Regions from separate parts of the Solibacillus kalamii genome, predicted to be linked through region 1. Evidence: riboswitches for the same ligand, from Rfam matches in the RefSeq annotation. Region 1 holds a riboswitch; the other holds the start of a gene.

Region 1 (9,531 bases):
AGCGGTTATACGGACGATCGAGGATTGATGATTGACTTTGGGGATATTAAGGAAATGTGGAAGCAAATCGAAACATATTTGGACCATCATTATATCAATGAAACGCTACCACCGATGAATACAACAGCTGAAAATATTGTTGTTTGGATTTATGAAAAGTTACATGAAGCTTTGCAAAAGGAGCAACGTTATGATGGTGCACGTGTAGAGTTTATTAAGCTATATGAAACGCCTACGAGCTATGCTGAAGCAAGAAGGGAATGGATGGAAGTTGAGTAAAGTCCCTGTAATCGAAATTTTCGGTCCTACAATTCAAGGCGAGGGTATGGTAATAGGTCAGAAGACGATGTTTGTACGCACAGCTGGATGTGATTATGCCTGTTCTTGGTGCGATTCGTCATTTACATGGGATGGAAGCGGCAAGCATTTAATCGTGCAAATGACGGCGGAGGATATTTGGATGGAGTTAAAACGTCTTGGTGGAAATAGGTTTTCGTTTGTCACAATTTCAGGAGGAAATCCAGCACTTCTTTACAACTTAGGTGCACTGATTGCCATTTTGAAAAAAAATAATATAAAAATTGGGGTAGAGACGCAAGGAAGTAAGTGGCAGGATTGGCTATACGATATCGATGAATTGACAATTTCGCCAAAACCACCTAGCTCAGGTATGACCACAGATTTTTTGATGCTGTCTCATATTTTAGAGAAGTTGAAAATTCGAAATGGTAATCAGCAAATGTCGCTAAAAATCGTAGTGTTTAATCAAGAGGATTATGAGTATGCCAAAGAAGTACATCGACGATACCCAGACACTCCACTTTATTTACAAGTCGGAAATGATGACATTACCTCTTTAGACACTGGCCAATTAGCAAACTATCTATTGGCAAAGTATGAAATGCTCATTGATCAAGTGATGATGGATGAACAATTAAACGATGTTAAAGTACTGCCACAGCTGCATACCCTCATCTGGGGAAATAAAAGAGGGGTGTAATTCGGGGCTGTAAAATTATGGTAAAATGTTAAGTGTGCTTGAATATAGTATGAAGTGAATTCTAACTGTTTAAGAAAAGCAAAATTTTTAAAATATTGATTTACATATACCAATATGTATTATAAAATGAAAAATAATGAAATACCTGAGTTGTCAGGAGAGGTTCATAGCTGATACCCTCTATAAAAAACTATGGATACATGTATATTACGCCATGTCCATATCGGATGTGGCTTTTTTTTATGCCTCTAATAGTTTGTTTATAGTTGTTACAGTTAGCCCTCCTTGGAATACTACGGTATTAGCTTAAGGAGGTTTTTTTATGTCTGGTCGTCACCAAACAGAAGGATTAGAAGATTTAACATTATTAGGGAATCAAAACGTGAGTTACACATTTGCATATGCACCAGAAGTATTAGAGTCTGTTGACAATTTACATGTAGGCCGTGATTATTTTGTGAAATTTAATTGCCCAGAGTTTACAAGTCTTTGTCCGATTACGCAGCAACCGGATTTTGCAACAATGTATATTTCATATATTCCAGATAAAAAAATTGTGGAAAGTAAGTCGTTAAAATTATATTTATTTAGTTTCCGCAACCACGGTGATTTCCACGAAGATTGTGTAAATATTATTATGAATGATTTAATTAAACTTTTAGATCCTCGCTATATTGAAGTATGGGGAAAGTTTACGCCACGTGGAGGTATTTCAATCGATCCATGGTGTAACTACGGTCGTCCAGGTACGAAATATGAAGAAATAGCAAACTATCGTTTAATGAATCATGATTTATATCCTGAAAAAATTGATAATCGGTAATTTTTTCAATCAATAAATTTTGCTTGCAAAGAGAGGGGAAAGATAATGAAACATGATAAAGCCGTTGTTGTATTTAGTGGCGGGCAAGATAGTACAACGTGTTTGTTTTGGGCTTTAAAAAACTTTAAAGAGGTAGAAGTTGTAACTTTTGATTATGGACAACGACATGCACTAGAAATTGAATGTGCTAAACATATTGCACAGGAGTTGAACGTACGACATCATATTTTAAATATGTCGCTCTTGAATCAGTTAGCACCGAATGCTTTAACGCGTGACGATATCGAAATAAATGAAGGAGAGGAAGGCGAGCTCCCATCTACATTTGTACCGGGCCGTAATTTAGTTTTTTTATCATTCGCAGGGATTTTAGCAAGCCAAATTGGCGCTAAGCATATTGTGACAGGTGTATGTGAAACCGATTTTAGTGGCTATCCAGATTGTCGCGATGCCTTTGTAAAATCATTAAATGTCACATTAAATTTATCAATGGATACATCATTTGTTATACATACGCCACTCATGTGGATCAATAAAGCAGAGACATGGGCTTTAGCGGATCAGCTAGGTGCGTTTGATTTTGTACGTCAAAAAACATTGACATGTTATAACGGAATAATAGCGGATGGATGCGGGGAGTGCCCGGCATGTAAGCTTCGTCTGCAAGGAATGGAAGCATATGTACAATCGTTAAGATAGGAGGATTTTATGAGTAGAGTTTTACTTTATTTAATATCAATTGTTACGGCAAATGTCGTAACAGCGAGATTTATGCCACTTGAATTTGGAATGTTTATTGTACCGATGGGCTCATTCTTTATTGGTGCGACATTTATTTTCCGCGACATAGTTCAAAATAAATATGGCCGCAAAAAGACATATGCCTTTATTTTCTTAGCGTTAGTATTTTCAGCAGTGGTGTCCTATTTATTAGGAGATACATTGGTCATCGTTGCAGCTTCAGCCTTGTCATTTTTAGTAGCAGAAACGACAGATACAGAAATTTATACACGTTTAAAATTACCGATGGCGTGGCGCGTGTTTTATAGTGGAATTGTAGGAGGCTTGTTAGATTCGGTTATTTTTGTAGTTGTAGGATTAAGTCCAATTGGTGCAGGCTTTATACCTTGGGTAGCCGTCCCTGCAGCTATAGTTGGTCAAGTGATTGTAAAAATAGTCATGCAAATGATTGGCGCGGCTTTATTAGCGCAAGGTTTAGTATATAAAGAAAAGCGTCTATCTAAAATGTCCGCCTAATTAATGTAATAATATGCTAAAGTATTTTTTACCGCACTTACATTAGTTAAGGTGAACCGTATCATAAGGTTTTTGAAACAGGCACATTCGCTTCATGCGATTGTGCCTGTTTTTCTACTAAAGTATAGGTTGTAACTAAGTAAGCACTTTAATTGGCAACTGTTTCTGAAAATTCATCTCTATCTGCCAAAAAATATAAACCGGTAGCAATGATCGATGTAGAATTAATTTAACTTTGGTTAATTGATCATTTCTATTCTGATGTATTTTGTTTTTGGTCTAATTGATGACTAAAGAAAGTTAGCAGACTTGCACAGACGGCAATTATCCCACCGACCCAAGCTACATTCATTAAATTTCCTTGATGGTACACAATTCCACCTAATGCAGAACCAAAAGCGATACCTACGTTGCTTGCCACTGGCATTAGTGAAGCGGCGAGTCCTGTTGCTTTTGGCTGATAAATTCCTGCAAGGTCAATTAAATATAGCTGAGTAGATGTTGTTAAAAGGATAGCCATTAACGACATTAATCCAATATTTATTAATCCTAAAACAAATTGATTGGTAGTCCAAAATAAACTTGTAAGAACAACTGCTTGCACGAGAAAAACAAACCGAAGGCGACCGATTGCATTTTGGCTAGCAATTTTACCAGCAAGGATGTTGCTGAAAATCGAAATAAACCCATAACTAAATAAGATTATACTAATTGACTTATTTGGTGCTCCCATTTCTTTCAAGATGGGTACAAGGTATGTAAAGACTGCATAAGTTGCGCCAAATCCGAGTGCAGGAATGAAAAAAGCCATCAATATACGAGGCTTGGTCAATAAAGAAAACTGATCACGTATCGAACTGCGTACTTGGCTGAGTCTATGAGGTAAGACAAAAAAGGATGCCAAAAACGCCAATCCTCCTAGGAAAGTGGTTAACATGAAAGTGGCATTCCAGCCGTACTCTTCGGCGATAACAATACCAATTGGCACTCCAACGACATTTGCAAGTGTGAAACCACCGAAAACGAATGAAATAGCAAGTCCGCGTTTTTTAATCGGTATGGTTTCACTTGCTACAATCATGGCTAGAGAGATTAAAACTCCTGTTACAATCGCTGTCATAATCCGTAGTGTAAGGAGCATGATATAGCTTGTCGAAATTACGCACAAAGCATTTAGAATGATGAAAGATGCTATTAAAAACAACATCCATTTTCGCTTTGGTAAATGACTTGTTACTGACATCACCAGTGGTGTAGCGATGGCAAACGTAATTGCAAACGCAGAAACGAGTGTGCCGGTTTTTACATTAGTCATATTAAGACTTGAAGAAATATCTGTTAAGATTCCGACAATAACAAATTCACTTGTCCCGAGAACAAATGTTAATAAAGAAAGTGTTAAGATCAGCAACCAATGTTGCTTTGATAATTTTGTGGAGTGCATAAATACCTCTTTCTTAGATGAATGTAAATGTGTGACATAGTAATTACACAACCTTAACATCATACCAAGAATATGTTTGCCTGAAAAACCCTATCTTAGTCAAGTAGAGGATAATGGATTTCCAGAATTGATATGGATGCAGAGTTAGCAAAAGACCATTAAAAAAAGCGCACTTCTGTTGAAATGCTATTGATAGTAGTAGGTAATAAAAAATATCTATGTAAATAGAAATCAATCGGTTTAAAATTATAATTATTTCTGTTTTAAGAAATAGCTTAATTCATAATCAAATTTATACGAAATAAAAAATCGCACTTAGGAAAGTCACGGTGAACCGTATCATAAGTAGTGGCGGTCAATAAAAAGAACGAAGGAATCCTGTTAGGTTCCTTCGTTTTCTAGTTTTTCTATAAATTTTTGAAGTGCTGTTTTGCTTCAGGCGAGTTTAAATTAAATTGAGATTCATCTTTTAATGATGAGATAGGTCCATTTAAAGGTATAGTGCTCGCTAAATTTTGAGTAGAGTTGTAAGTGACATTGATAGATTATCCATTGGGATAATTGCAATTAAAAATAATAGAATCTCTATTATTATACTTTTATAAACACATACACCTAAATGTACAAATAATGGTACTCTTAATAGGTTGGATTGAATAACTTACGAAAAATTGTAAATGGTGGCTTTAAAAAAATGGAAACTAGAAATGCATATATATATAATTCGCATCAAAGATGTCTCGATAGGAAATTGGATCCTTATACACTTCCGATTCCTGGAGGGAAATTGTCAAAAAGTGAGTTGGTACAAAAGAAGAGGATTCTTGATGATACCATTACAGTGGCGAGAAAATTTATGACGAAGTTAATAGCTGAACTTGATGGGACAGCTGTTTTAATCGTTATCACTGATCATGAAGGATACATTATTGAGTTGTACGGAGATGAAATGATTAAGTGCCAAAGTGAATCGTTAGGTTTATCTACCGGAATCAGGTTAAAGGAAGAAGAGGCGGGAACGAATAGTATTGAAATGGCACTAAAATTAGGGGAATCTGTCCAACTCATTGGATCAGACCATTTCTTCCATTGTTTACATGAAAGTGCTTGTTTCTCTGTACCATTCAATTCTTTAGGTAAAATAGGCGGGACTATTTCGGTGATGATGGCTGCTCATCATGCAAGTTCGTTCCATTCAGGATTACTCCAGTCTGCGGTGGATTCTATAGAACGAGAGGTTAAAGTAAAGCAGCAGAATAAGAAATTATTAATCTTAAATCAAGTGCTGATGGAAAACAGTCGAAACGGGGTCATTATGACCAATGAGGACGGAAAAATAATTGAGATAAATCCTTTTGCTGAGAAAGTATTATCTTGCAATAAAGAAGAAATATGCAATCGCCCTATTACAGAAATCGCAGTAATTGGCGGGTACATGGAAAATGTTTTGAAAGGGAGTAAAAAGTACGAAGATATTGAAATATCTATATCCAATAAAACGTATTTATTTGACTCATTTCCAATTTATAATGAATCCAATCAAATAATTGGAGTATTTGGCCAGTTTAGAGATATTACAGAAAGACTCGTATTAGAAAGGCAACTTATGCTAAGTGAGAAATTGTCAGCAATAGGAAAGATAAGTGCCGGACTTGCTCATGAGATTAGAAATCCTCTTACTTCAATCATAGGTTTATTAGAAGTCTTTAAGGTGAATTTAAAAACAGATAATGACAAGCAAAAAGAATATTTTAGAATCATCTTCAGTGAATTAGAAAGAATAAAAAATCTTGTTCAGCAATTTGTAATGATGGCTAAACCAGATGCAAAAGAAGTCTCTAAATCCAGAGTGAGTATACATGAAATTATAGAAGATATTTTAACGTTAATGGAAAATGATTTTAAAAATAAAAATATAAAGGTCCATTATCAGGCTACTTTTAAAAATAAAATTAATGTAGATAAGGATAAAATCAAGCAAGTTTTTCTAAACGTCCTGCGAAATTCCTTTGAAGCCATTGACTTTGAAGGCAATATATCAATTGCTGTCGATCAAAATCAATCTGATGGTGAGGTTGAAATTACAATCAGAGATGATGGATCTGGAATGGATAAAGATACGTTAGAAAAACTATCCACTCCTTTTCATTCAACGAAAGAAAGCGGGTTGGGACTGGGATTATCGATGAGCTATCACATTATTGAGTTGCATAGAGGAAGAATAAAAGTAAAAAGTGAGAAGGAAAAAGGCACAATCTTTACAATTTGGTTGCCGCAATCTTAAAAATTCAGTACCATTATTGGTGTGTAAGAAAATAGATATGAAAAAAGTTTAGAGGATATTAACTACTAATATCTTCTAAACTTTTTAGTTTCAAATTAAATATTGTTTAAAAACTGTAAAATTGTTTCGGAAACAAACAAAAAGGCAGCATCCCACTTGGAGATGCTGCGGTAGAATTCTTTGTTCCTAAAGAACTCTAATGGGTTTGGCACCCAATAATGCTGATTTAACGATCTTTAATTAACATTTTCGATGTCAAAAATACTACTATTTCAATATAACATAGTAAACCGTGGAATCATTAATAATTATGTATTCTGTGTTTAAGTTTATAAGAAAAACCATATTCGATAAAAGAGGAAATAAACCATCTCATAAGTTGGGGTAGTTTTAATAAATACCACCTAGAACGTTGATTTGTCATCGTTCTAGGTGGTTTTAATTTTTCATGCTTGTCTGTTTTAATATTCCTACTCAACTCGATTTTTTTATTCTATAGTCGTTTTATCCTGGACATTTTCAACATACATTAAAAAAACTTAGAGACATAGGGGGAATTAGTTGCTGCTGTTCTTTATTCTTTTCTCCATTTGCTGTCTTGCTTATGGACTAATTAAAAAACGTTTCATCGCTCTCACCTTTCCTATAATCGGACTTATTATTTTAATGGTTGTTAAGGTGATTTTAGTACCGCTTCCATTAAAGGAAACAATTCTTTTTATTTTTGATTTACGATAAAAATTTGAAGAAAGAAGGTCTAGATGAAAAAAATCGACAAAAAAGTTGCTGATGCCTATTTCCGTGAGAAAAATACGTACATGGCTATTTATTTTGTTATTTGGTTTTTAGTGTCTTTTGTTATGGTAGCGCTTGCAGACTCATTAACTGAAGTTCAATTTTTAGGGTTCCCGTTCCACTATTTTATGGGGGCAATTGGAGCTTTGCTTACTTTCATTATTTTACTTTTTGTAAATGCAATTGTTGGGGACAAAATTGATAAAAAGTATGGGATTAGTGAAGCGCGAAATGAAGAGATAGGCGCAAACAATATGATGAATCACTAATGAGAGGAGGTAATTTATGGATAATCAATTTATAGTGTCAATGTTAATTATACTGGCTACATTTGCTTTATATATTTGGATTGCAGTTTATAACACTGCTAAACAAACATCGGACTTCTATGTTGCTGGTCGTGGGGTGCCACCAATTTTTAATGGAATGGCAATTGGGGCAGACTGGATGAGTGCAGCATCCTTTATCGGGATGGCTGGTACGATCATGTTACTTGGCTATGATGGATTGGCTTATATTATGGGATGGACTGGCGGATATTTATTTTTAACGATATTACTTGCACCGCAGCTTCGTAAATTTGGTCGCTATACTGTACCTGAATTTATCGGGGACCGTTTTAATAGTAAAGCAGCACTAATAATAGCAGCTATATGTACAATTATTATAAGCTTCACGTATTCAATCGGACAGCTATCAGGTTCTGGTGTTGTAATTGGACGTCTCTTTGAAATTGATGCGAAAATTGGAACGCTAATCGGCGTTGTGCTCATTGCATTTTATGCTGCATTTGGTGGTATGAAAGGTATTACTTGGACTCAAGTAGCACAATACGTGATTTTAATTATCGCATATTTAGTACCTGTTATTTTTATGTCATTCCATTTGACTAGTAATCCCTTACCATGGATTTCCTATGGCGAAATTTTAACGAAAATGGGTGAACTCGATCGGGAACTCGGTATTTCGGAGTATTTTGCACCTTTTACAAATGGAACTAAGTGGCAGTTTTTAGCTCTTATGTTTACGTTAATGTGTGGTACAGCTGGACTTCCGCATGTAATCGTACGTTTTTATACAGTAGGTACTATGAAGGCGGCTCGTTGGTCAGGTGCATGGGCATTAGTTTTTATCGGGCTTTTATATTTTAGCGCACCAGCTTATGCAGCTTTTGCTCGCTTTATTTTAATGACGGAAGTGGCTGGTAGAAAAATTGCTGAGCTACCGGCTTGGACTCAATCATGGATTGATACAGGTAAATTAGGGATAGCCGATACGAATGGTGATGGCATTCTTCAATGGCTAGAACTGCAAATTGCCAATGATATTGTCGTAATGGCTACACCTGAAATTGCAAACCTAGGTGTATTTGTTATTGGACTCGTGGCAGCAGGCGCAATGGCAGCTGCATTATCTACAGCTGGTGGTTTAATGATTTCTATATCCTCGTCATTTGCACACGATATTTATTATCGCATCATCAATCCACAGGCATCTGAACAAAAACGCCTGTTAATAGGTCGTATTTCAATTGTTGTGGCAACACTGTTGGCTGGTATTATTGCATTAAACCCACCTGGTGCCATTACTCAAATTGTTGCATGGGCATTCGCGCTTGCAACAGGTACCTTCTTCCCAGCACTTGTTTTAGGTGTCTGGTGGAAGCGTGCTAATGCAAAAGGAACAATAGCGGGTATGCTTGTCGGTTTAGCGGTTACACTTATTTACATCTTTAGTGCGAAGTACGGTGGCTTTACGGTATTAGGCATCATTGATACAGGTGCTGGTATTTTCGGAGCAATTGCTGCCTTCGCTACTAATATTATTGTTTCGCTTTCAACACGGGCTCCTTCACAAGAACTTCAAGATGCCGTTATAAACCTTCGTTATCCAGAACAAATGGTTTATAAAGACGGTGAAGTTTATTT
Region 2 (9,531 bases), on a different contig from region 1:
GAACGCACCGTGAAGGACGCCTGTTTTTCCAACATGAATTGCTGCCGCATGCTTGTCGGTATTAACACCGGAACCTGCAGCTTCCACGCCATATAATGCAACATCCTGATCTTCCACGAACGGATAGAACATTCCGATCGCATTACTGCCGCCGCCAATACAAGCAATAACTGTATCCGGAAGACTTCCTTCCTGCTGTAAAATTTGGGCACGTGTTTCATCCCCAATAACACGCTGGAAATCACGGACAATTGTAGGGAAGGGGTGTGGCCCAAGTGCTGATCCTAAAATGTAATGCGTATCTTCTATATGAGTAACCCAGTGACGCAATGCTTCATTAACCGCATCTTTTAATGTTGCGGAGCCTTTTTCTACTGCAACAACTTTTGTCCCGAGCAGCTCCATACGGAAAACGTTCAGTTGCTGGCGGCGTACATCTTCTGCCCCCATATAAACGATACATTCCATATCAAGCAATGCACAAGCAGTTGCCGTTGCGACACCATGCTGACCTGCCCCTGTTTCAGCGACAATTTTTTTCTTCCCCATACGCTTTGCTAAAAGTGCTTGGCCAATCGCATTATTTATTTTATGTGCGCCAGTATGATTTAAATCTTCGCGCTTTAAATAGATTTTTGCACCGCCGACTTTTTTTGTTAAACGCTCCGCAAAATAAAGGGGAGTTTCCCGTCCGACATATTGCTTTAAATAATAGTCAAGTTCTTCCTGGAAAGAGGGGTCCTTTTTTGCTTCCTCATATGCAAGCTCCAATTCCTCAAGTGAAGTCATCAATGTCTCGGGCACAAATTGACCACCGAATCGCCCGAAGCGTCCTTTTACTGTCGTCATAAAATCAACTCTCCTTTTGCTGTTTCAATAAAATTCGTAATCGCTGCTGAACTTTTTCGACCATCTACTTCTACACCACTTGAAACATCTACCGCAAATGGCTCGACAAGCATAATCGCCAGTCCAACATTTTCATTATTTAATCCACCTGCCAAAATAACCTTTTCAAGCGGGATTTTCATTTTATCGAGGAGCATCCAGTCAAAGGATTTTCCGCTCCCTCCACGGAAGTCACTTCCAGGCGCATCAAACAAATAGTAGTCCACATCATATGTCGCCGCACGCATCACATCCTCTTCACCACGAATCGAGAACGCTTTAATTGCCGGCAGTCCGATCCCCTGAATTTGTTCGGGTGTCTCGTCCCCGTGATACTGGATATAATCGAGTCCGACTTCTTTTGCAATTTGACGAATAGTGGCTGACTCTTCATTGACAAAAACCCCGACTTTCTTGACCGTACTCGGAATTGCCTTTGCCAGTTCCACTGCTTCCTCTACTGTAATGCGTCGTTTACTGGGCGCAAACATAAATCCGATAAAATCAGCACCTGCTTTGACCGCTGTTTCCACATGTTCGATTTCTTTTAATCCGCAAATTTTTACTTTTGTCATCGATTTTCGCCAACCTTTGCTGTTATGTCGATTTGTAGGGCTTTAAGTGATTTTTTGACGTTTCCGCTGCGCATTAATGCCTCTCCGACTAATATTCCTTTTGCGCCAGCATTCGCCACAAACTGTGCATCTTCCGGACCTGAAATGCCGCTTTCACTAATAAAGGCAATCGGTGATGGGGGAAGAAGCTGCGCAATTTCAAGTGTTGCTGAAAGTGAAACATCGAATGTTTTCAGATTCCGGTTATTTACCCCGATGATGTTTGCCCCAATGGCAAGGGCACGCTTTAATTCCTCGGCATCATGTACTTCAACGAGCACTTCAAGCTGTTTTTCTGTTGCATAGGCGTGTAGGGATTTCAGCTGAACGTCTGTTAATGCTGCGACAATCAACAGTACAACCGATGCGCCGGCAGCTTTTGCATAGTCGATCTGCACTTCATGAATGATGAAGTCTTTACATAAAACCGGGATGTTCACAGCATTCGCAACTGCATTTAAATCCCCATAGCTTCCTTTAAAAAATGCGCGCTCTGTCAATACGGAAATACAGGCAGCACCTGCTTCTTCATATTGTAAAGCTTGCTCAACAGGGTCGACTTCTGTCGCAATATCACCTTTGGAAGGGGAGGCACGCTTCATTTCCGAAATTACTTGCAATGAATTGGCTGACATCAATGTTTCATATAAAGAAGGTCGGGCCTTATCAATTGATAAAAACACAGGCTTTGTCGAAAGCAATTGTGGCAGCTCAGTCTTTTTTTGGTCAATAATACGGTCTAAAATCGTCATTTTACGGGTTCCTCCTGCAACTGTTTTTCGCTGTAAGCAACGATATTTTCTAACTTTTCATAAGCGCGTCCGGACAAAATGCTGTCCTTCGCCATATCGATTCCTTCCTTCATCGTCGCGGCAAGCCCATATGCAAAGAAGCCAATGCCGGCATTTAAGAGAACCGTATCGAAATACACGCTTTGTTTTCCTTTTAATAAATCACGCATAATGTCCGCATTTTCTGCAGGAGTGCCGCCGCGTATGGCAGAAAGTGGCTGTGCGGCTAAGCCCACATCTTCAGCGCGCAGTTTAAATGGAATCATATCCCCGCGGTCTAACAGCACAAAAGTATTTTCACCATCCAGTGAAGCTTCATCCATTCCTTGTGCACCAGATACGACGATTGCACGCTCACGTCCAAGCATATGGAGCACTTCCGCATAATCCATCGTGAAGTTCGGTCGGTTAATGCCGACAAACTGTGTTTTTAATGGAACAGGGTTTGTCAGGGGGCCGACTAAATTGAAAATCGTTGGCTTTCCGATTGCCTGTCGCACTTCACCGATCCGTTTTAATTTTGGATGCATATTCGGTGCATGTAAAAAGGCGATACCATGTTGTTTGAGTAATTCGGATGTTTGCTCGATATTCGGCAATAGCGTAATGCCAAGTGCCTCTAACACATCCGAACTTCCTGAAGCACTTGATACTTTTCTATTGCCGTGCTTCGCTACCGAAATGCCTCCACCTGCCAATACAAAAGCGGAAGTCGTACTAATATTGAAGCTTTGAAGTCCGTCGCCACCTGTGCCACAATTATCGATATAAATGCCTTCTGGTACGTCGACGGCCACGGCATGTGATTTCATTACAGAAGCTAAACCTGCAACTTCGTGTGCTGTTTCACCTTTTGCACTCATGGCTGTTAAAAAAGAGGCGATCTGTTCTTTCGGTGTTTGCTCATTAAAAATAAGCTGTGCCGCCTGCTGCATTTCCTCAAAAACTAAGTGCTCTTTTCGCTCAATCTGTTCAATGTATGGAAGTAAAGACATGTTCATCATCCTTTCAGTAAAGAGTGGAATGGCACTTCTTCATCTGCTTTCGAATGAAGCTGAGCGACATTTCCTTGAATTATTATCGTCTGTTCAGGTGTTGTGAAATCGACTTGCCCATTAAAGCCGATATAGCCGATCAAGCCTTGTGCTGGTAATAGCCCTTTCACGACATCGATTGCATGAAGGGTAGGGCTTAACGTACCTGTTGTAACATTGGCAAGTTGTTGCACTGAATTTTCCGTACTATAGCGTTCAATTGACGGTGCATCATTCGTAACGGAAATATTTCCGTCTTTTACTTGCATGTAGTTTGATTGTGACGTACCGATTACTGTGCAATCATCAAATTCGACATAGTACATATATGGTGCAGCGTGCTCAATGCGCATTTTTCGATAAAGAGAAAGGGCGTCACCTGTAAATTGTGCGCGATAACGTTCATTTTCATCTTTTTCGACATGTTGCAATGTGTAGGCTGACTGTTCAGGTGTTGGTGTTGTAAACAGCTGTTCAATCAATTGATTAATGTTTGGCTCTACTTGCTCTGCTTCAATATTTGTATGGAAAACAGCGATTTCATCTGTTAAATGATCAAAAATAACGAGTGTATCGTAAACGTGAAACTGCAGTTCAGGCAATGGCTTTTGCAATGCATGAATATAGCCAATCCCGCCACCTGTAAACGGATATTCCGTATGTGACGAGATACGCGGCATCGCTTGTTTTAAGAGTTGGATCAGTTCGCCTTCATATGTGTAGGCTTTTTTTGAATGATGCGTATGATCTAAGAGCTTATCATCTGTCCCGATATATGTTTTGCGGGGATTGACCCCGATGAACGAATAGCGTCCATTACCATCATATTTAGAGGAACTTTCCAATAAAAACTTCCGTTCACCTTGCAATCGCTGGAAAATAGAAATCGGTGTCAGTAAATCCCCATTTACTTTTTTCATTGATGTACGAAAATGTTGCTGAACTACCATTTGAAACACTCCTTTTTTGAAATAAACTACGCCTTTACGATTCGGATTATTTAGCAATCTTGTAATTATAGTTTGCTGAATAAAAAAAAATCGCCCTCAGCAAAAGAATTAACTTTTGCTGAGGACGATCTGCACCGCGTTGCCACCTCGTTTGAAGCATGCCAAAAAAGCCATGCCTCCACTTAAACCTGATAACGGCAGGGTACCGTCCACCGACTAGCGCCAGCAGCTTTCATAAGGCCCATTCACATTTACCTTTTGACGTATTTTCACCATCCATACGCTCTCTGGACAAAACAATAAATGCTACTTTTCTTATTCAACAATTTACTCAACTAAGCTCAACTAAACGAAAACGGTGGTCGCGCTCCCGCAACCTGCTACCGTAAATAATAATTTAATATGCTTTATTCTAACACTGAAAAACGAAATGTCAAACAATTCTAAAATGTTTTCGCTAAATAAAAAAACCAGCTGGCGTTTAAAAGACAGCTGGTGAAACAATCGATATTAAATTAATTTTTTGAAATTCAATCGTTTATTTAAAGTGTACATAATCGGTGCTCCAACCGCCAATACAACAAATTCGCCAAATGCTACAAACAGCCAAGTTTCCCAGAACGGGAAGCCGAGTACAATATTCAGCTGTGCTGCAATGATAAACATTGTAAACGTAAATAGCGTTGTATTAATGATCAGACGAGCCCAAATATTTTTCACAAACTTACAAATGAATATGAAAATTCCCAGTGTAATAATCGTATGTCCCACACCGAATATTAAGTCAATTGGACCGATTGAAGACAGCAGGAAATTGGAAATAAATACACCTAAAACAACACCTAACATATAGCGCGGGTTAAAAGCGACTAAATGGTTAAAAATTTCGGCAATACGGAACTGTACTTGCCCAAAGCTAATTGGTGCAACAAGCATTGTGACAGCAATATACAATGCTGCAATAATGGCACTCGCTGCAATAAACTTTACTTTCATATGAAATTCCTCCTAGTTTTTTAACGTGGGATGGTTACGAACCACGCAAAGCAACTGCAATCATAGCAATATTGAAAATAAAAGTAAAGATTTATAGGTCTTTTTTTTCAATAATTGTTCAAAAAATTTACAAAGAGTAAAAAGTTCAACAAACCCCGCCGCATAGCGGTTTGAAGTGTAGCAAGTAAATTTTAAAATAAGGCGCATTACCTAGAATAAATTCAGAATATTCTAAATGTTATTGACTATCTAAATATGACGCGGTAATATTATTCCAACACACTTCATCCAAATGAAGTTCGGCGCTTTAAACCGATAAAGTAAACTAGGGGGAAATAAGATGAGAAAAAACTTAATGAAGCTGTCCTTTTTATTATTCGGGCTTCTTTTATTATTAGCTGCTTGTGGCGCGGAAGAGAGCGAGACATCTTCGAATGAGACAACAAATGGCGAGGCTGTAGATACAGCTAATGCAGATAGTGAAAAAACATTTAAAATCGGGACAACACAAATTGTTGAGCATCCATCATTAGATGCAGCAAAAGAAGGGTTTAAAAAAGCAATTGAAGATGCAGGTATTAAAGCAGAATACGTAGATAAATCAGCAAACAACGATAACAGTGCGAACATGACAATCGCCCAGCAGTTAGTCGGGGATAATGTAGATCTGATTTTCGCGAACTCAACACCTTCAGCACAGGCGGCAAAAAGCGCAACTTCCGATATTCCGGTTATCTTCACATCGGTAACGGATGCAGTAGGTGCAGAATTGATCGAGTCAATGGCAACACCTGGTGCTAACGTAACAGGTACGATTGATTTACATCCGGAAACAATGCCGAAAACAGTTGCTTTCCTAAAAGAATTAGGGGCAAAAAATGTAGGGATGGTATTTAACGCTGGTGAGCAAAACTCAGTTGCACAAATTGCGGCAGTAAAAGAAATTGCAGCAAAAGAAGGCGTAACGATTGTGGAAGCAGCGGTATCTGCTTCATCTGAAGTACGCCAGGCAGCAGAATCATTAGTAGGAAAAGTAGATGCATTTTATATTATTACAGATAATACTGTTGTATCGGCACTTGAATCTGTAATCGAAGTAGCAGATGCAAACAAATTACCGCTAGTTGTTGGTGAGCTTGATTCAGTAGAGCGAGGCGGTTTAGCAGCATACGGTTTCGAATACTACGATATCGGCTATGAAGCAGGGCAAATGGCGGCACAAATTTTATTAGAAGGCAAATCACCTTCAGAAGTTCCAGCTGCTTACCCGGCAAACTTAAAATTAGTAATCAATAAAGCAACAGCAGAAAACCTAGGCTTGGAAATTAAGCCTGAATGGGAAGCCGAAGTACAATAATTCACTTTATCAAAAAAAGCAAGTCAGCCTAAACAGGTATAAATGTTTGGGCTGATTTGCTTAAAACTTTTAAAAAAGTCAGGAGATGATTCGAGATGTTTACAGCTATGTTTGGGTCAGTGGAGCAAGGGATCATCTATGCAATTATGGCGCTTGGGGTTTATTTAACATTCCGCGTGCTGGATTTTCCGGATTTAACGGTTGATGGAAGCTTTGTAACGGGTGCAGGTACGGCAGCGATGATGATCGTACTTGGCTATAATCCGTTGCTTGCCACATTGGTTGCAACAGTTGCTGGATTTATTGCTGGATGCATGACAGGAATTTTACACACTAAAGGGAAAATTAATCCACTGCTTGCAGGGATTTTAATGATGATTGCCCTCTATTCGATCAATCTTCGAATTATGGGGTTAAGCTCAGATACCGGTGTAACACGACCAAATATTCCATTATTAAATTCGGAAACAGTTTTTTCGACGTTCGGAGCTTTCTGGTCGAATTTAGGTATTGATTCCGCGATTACAAACCTATTGAAATCAATGGGCTTAGCTTCTGTTCCAACAACTTGGGGAATTTTAATTTTAATGGTTGTTGTCACGGCGGTTATTAAACTAGTAGTAGACTGGTTCTTAAAAACGGAAATCGGTCTGGCAATCCGTGCAACAGGTGACAATAAACGAATGATTCGCAGCTTTTCGGCAAATACCGATTCACTGGTCATTTTAGGGCTGGGAATTTCAAATGGTATGGTGGCATTATCGGGTGCCTTGATTGCCCAATATACAAAGTTTGCCGATGTCGGACTGGGAATTGGTATGATCGTTGTCGGATTGGCGTCTGTAATTATCGGTGAAGCGATTTTCGGAACAAAGTCGATTGTTCGTGTCACATTTGCAGTTATTGCCGGGGCAATAATTTACCGAATGATTTACGCATTGGCTTTACGTGTGAAATGGCTTGACTCAGGTGATATGAAATTAATTACGGCGGTTATCGTTATTCTAGCGCTAGTAATCCCGCAAATCGTAGGGAAATATAAAGAGAAAAAGAGAAAAGCAAAACGTTTGGAAGAACGTCTCGCATTACAGCAGGCAGAAGTAGATATTGAGCAGGGGGGGAAGAGCCTTGCTTAAATTAGATGGCATTAATAAAGTGTTTAACGAAGGAACACCCGATGAGAAAATTGCGCTGGACAATATTAACTTGCATTTGGCACCTGGTGACTTCGTTACAATTATCGGAAGTAACGGTGCCGGTAAATCGACAATGATGAATATGATTTCCGGAGCGTTAACACCCGACTTTGGCTCTGTCGAAATTAACGGCAATAATTTAACCCGTTTGCCGGAGTATAAGCGTGCTGTCCATATCGGCCGTGTTTTCCAAGATCCAATGGCAGGGACAGCACCAACGATGACAATTGAAGAAAACTTGGCGATCGCCTACTCGCGCAACACGAAGCGTTCATTGCGTTTTGGCGTTGATAAAAAGCGTCGAGAGTTTTTCAAAACGTCATTGGAAAAGCTGCATTTGAATTTGGAAAACCGTTTATCGGCTAAAGTCGGGCTATTATCGGGTGGGGAACGCCAGGCATTAAGTTTATTAATGGCGACATTTACGAAGCCTTCAATTTTACTGCTTGATGAACATACAGCAGCTCTTGATCCGTCCCGTGCAGAGCTTATTACAAAGCTGACAAAAGAGCTTGTCGAGGAAAGCCAGCTGACAACACTGATGGTCACGCATAATATGCAGCAGGCGCTCGATTTGGGGAATCGCCTCATCATGATGGATAAAGGTCAGGTCATTCTGGAAGTCGGCGAAGACCGCAAACAGGACTTGACGATTCCGGATTTAATGCACGAATTCGAACAAATCCGCGGCGAAAAAATGAACTCAGACCGCGCGCTGCTAGGGTAATTGAGAAGTTCCGTACAGATATCGAGCTTTTTTTAATGAGTAAGCATCAGTTTGAATTAAAACTTAATTAATTGATTGGAGCGAAGGGGCGACTCCTGGCGGATAAACGTGACGCCTGAGACTAGGAACAAAAGCTAAGAACGCCACGTCCTGTGGCAACGCTTTTGTGACCAGCATCGTGTTGGCCTCACGCCCCCGGAAAGCGTCCCCGTAACGGAAATCAATTTTTAGAAGCAAAAGACTCAATTTTCTCTTGGAGAAAATTGAGTCTTTAAATTTTTTAACAATATTATCTACACAAGCAACGCAAACAGCGTACTGTCGTTATTTACTTCTTTATACTCGAAGCCGTTTGCACGCATACGTTCAATTAATCCTGCGTGGTCTTCGCGATGTGCAAGCTCTATGCCGACCAATGCCGGACCGCTTTCTTTGTTGTTCTTCTTCGTATACTCAAATGTTGTAATATCATCATTCGGACCAAGAACTTCCGTTAAAAATTGGCGTAATGCTCCTGAACGCTGCGGGAAACTTACGATGAAATAGTGCAGCAGCCCTTCATAGATGAGTGAGCGTTCTTTAATTTCCTGCATACGCCCAATATCGTTATTTCCTCCAGAGATAATGATGACAACCGATTTTCCGCGAATTTGCTCTGCGTAAAAGTCAAGTGCTGCAACCGACAATGCTCCAGCAGGCTCGGCAATAATAGCATGTTTATTATATAAATCTAAAATAGTCGTGCATACTTTGCCTTCCGGAACCGTGATAATATCATCCAAATAATGACGGCATACTTCATATGTATCATGCCCAACACATTTTACAGCAGCGCCATCAACGAATTTATCGATCGTATCCAATGAAACCACTGCTCCGTTTTGGAAAGCAGATTTCATACTTGCCGCCCCTGCAGGCTCTACACCAATAACTTTACTCGAAGGGGATAAGTTTTTAATGTACGAAGAGACGCCTGAC

The links. A riboswitch is a leader RNA that binds a small molecule or an ion and turns the genes downstream of it on or off. The one in region 1 is predicted to bind preQ1.
Region 2: linked by a shared signal. The riboswitch ahead of CBM15_RS03255 (QueT transporter family protein) and the one ahead of queF (preQ(1) synthase) in region 1 are both predicted to bind preQ1.

What each region holds. Positions count from the first base shown of each region.
Region 1 covers NZ_NHNT01000009.1:108,508-118,038, reverse strand. The annotation lists gene queD (6-carboxytetrahydropterin synthase QueD) at 1-279, shown strand, start outside; gene queE (7-carboxy-7-deazaguanine synthase QueE) at 272-1,000, shown strand; PreQ1 riboswitch class I at 1,154-1,200, shown strand; gene queF (preQ(1) synthase) at 1,323-1,823, shown strand; gene queC (7-cyano-7-deazaguanine synthase QueC) at 1,869-2,522, shown strand; gene CBM15_RS13410 (VUT family protein) at 2,532-3,080, shown strand; gene CBM15_RS13405 (MFS transporter) at 3,334-4,524, opposite strand; gene CBM15_RS13400 (ATP-binding protein) at 5,177-6,808, shown strand; gene CBM15_RS13395 (DUF4212 domain-containing protein) at 7,570-7,872, shown strand; gene CBM15_RS13390 (sodium:solute symporter family protein) at 7,889-9,531, shown strand, end outside.
Region 2 covers NZ_NHNT01000001.1:692,545-702,075, reverse strand. The annotation lists gene trpB (tryptophan synthase subunit beta) at 1-849, opposite strand, end outside; gene CBM15_RS03275 (phosphoribosylanthranilate isomerase) at 846-1,463, opposite strand; gene trpC (indole-3-glycerol phosphate synthase TrpC) at 1,460-2,254, opposite strand; gene trpD (anthranilate phosphoribosyltransferase) at 2,251-3,288, opposite strand; gene CBM15_RS03260 (metal ABC transporter ATP-binding protein) at 3,294-4,277, opposite strand; T-box leader at 4,395-4,609, opposite strand; gene CBM15_RS03255 (QueT transporter family protein) at 4,788-5,273, opposite strand; PreQ1 riboswitch class I at 5,280-5,324, opposite strand; gene CBM15_RS03250 (ABC transporter substrate-binding protein) at 5,614-6,630, shown strand; gene CBM15_RS03245 (ABC transporter permease) at 6,726-7,766, shown strand; gene CBM15_RS03240 (ABC transporter ATP-binding protein) at 7,759-8,553, shown strand; gene ilvA (threonine ammonia-lyase IlvA) at 8,847-9,531, opposite strand, start outside.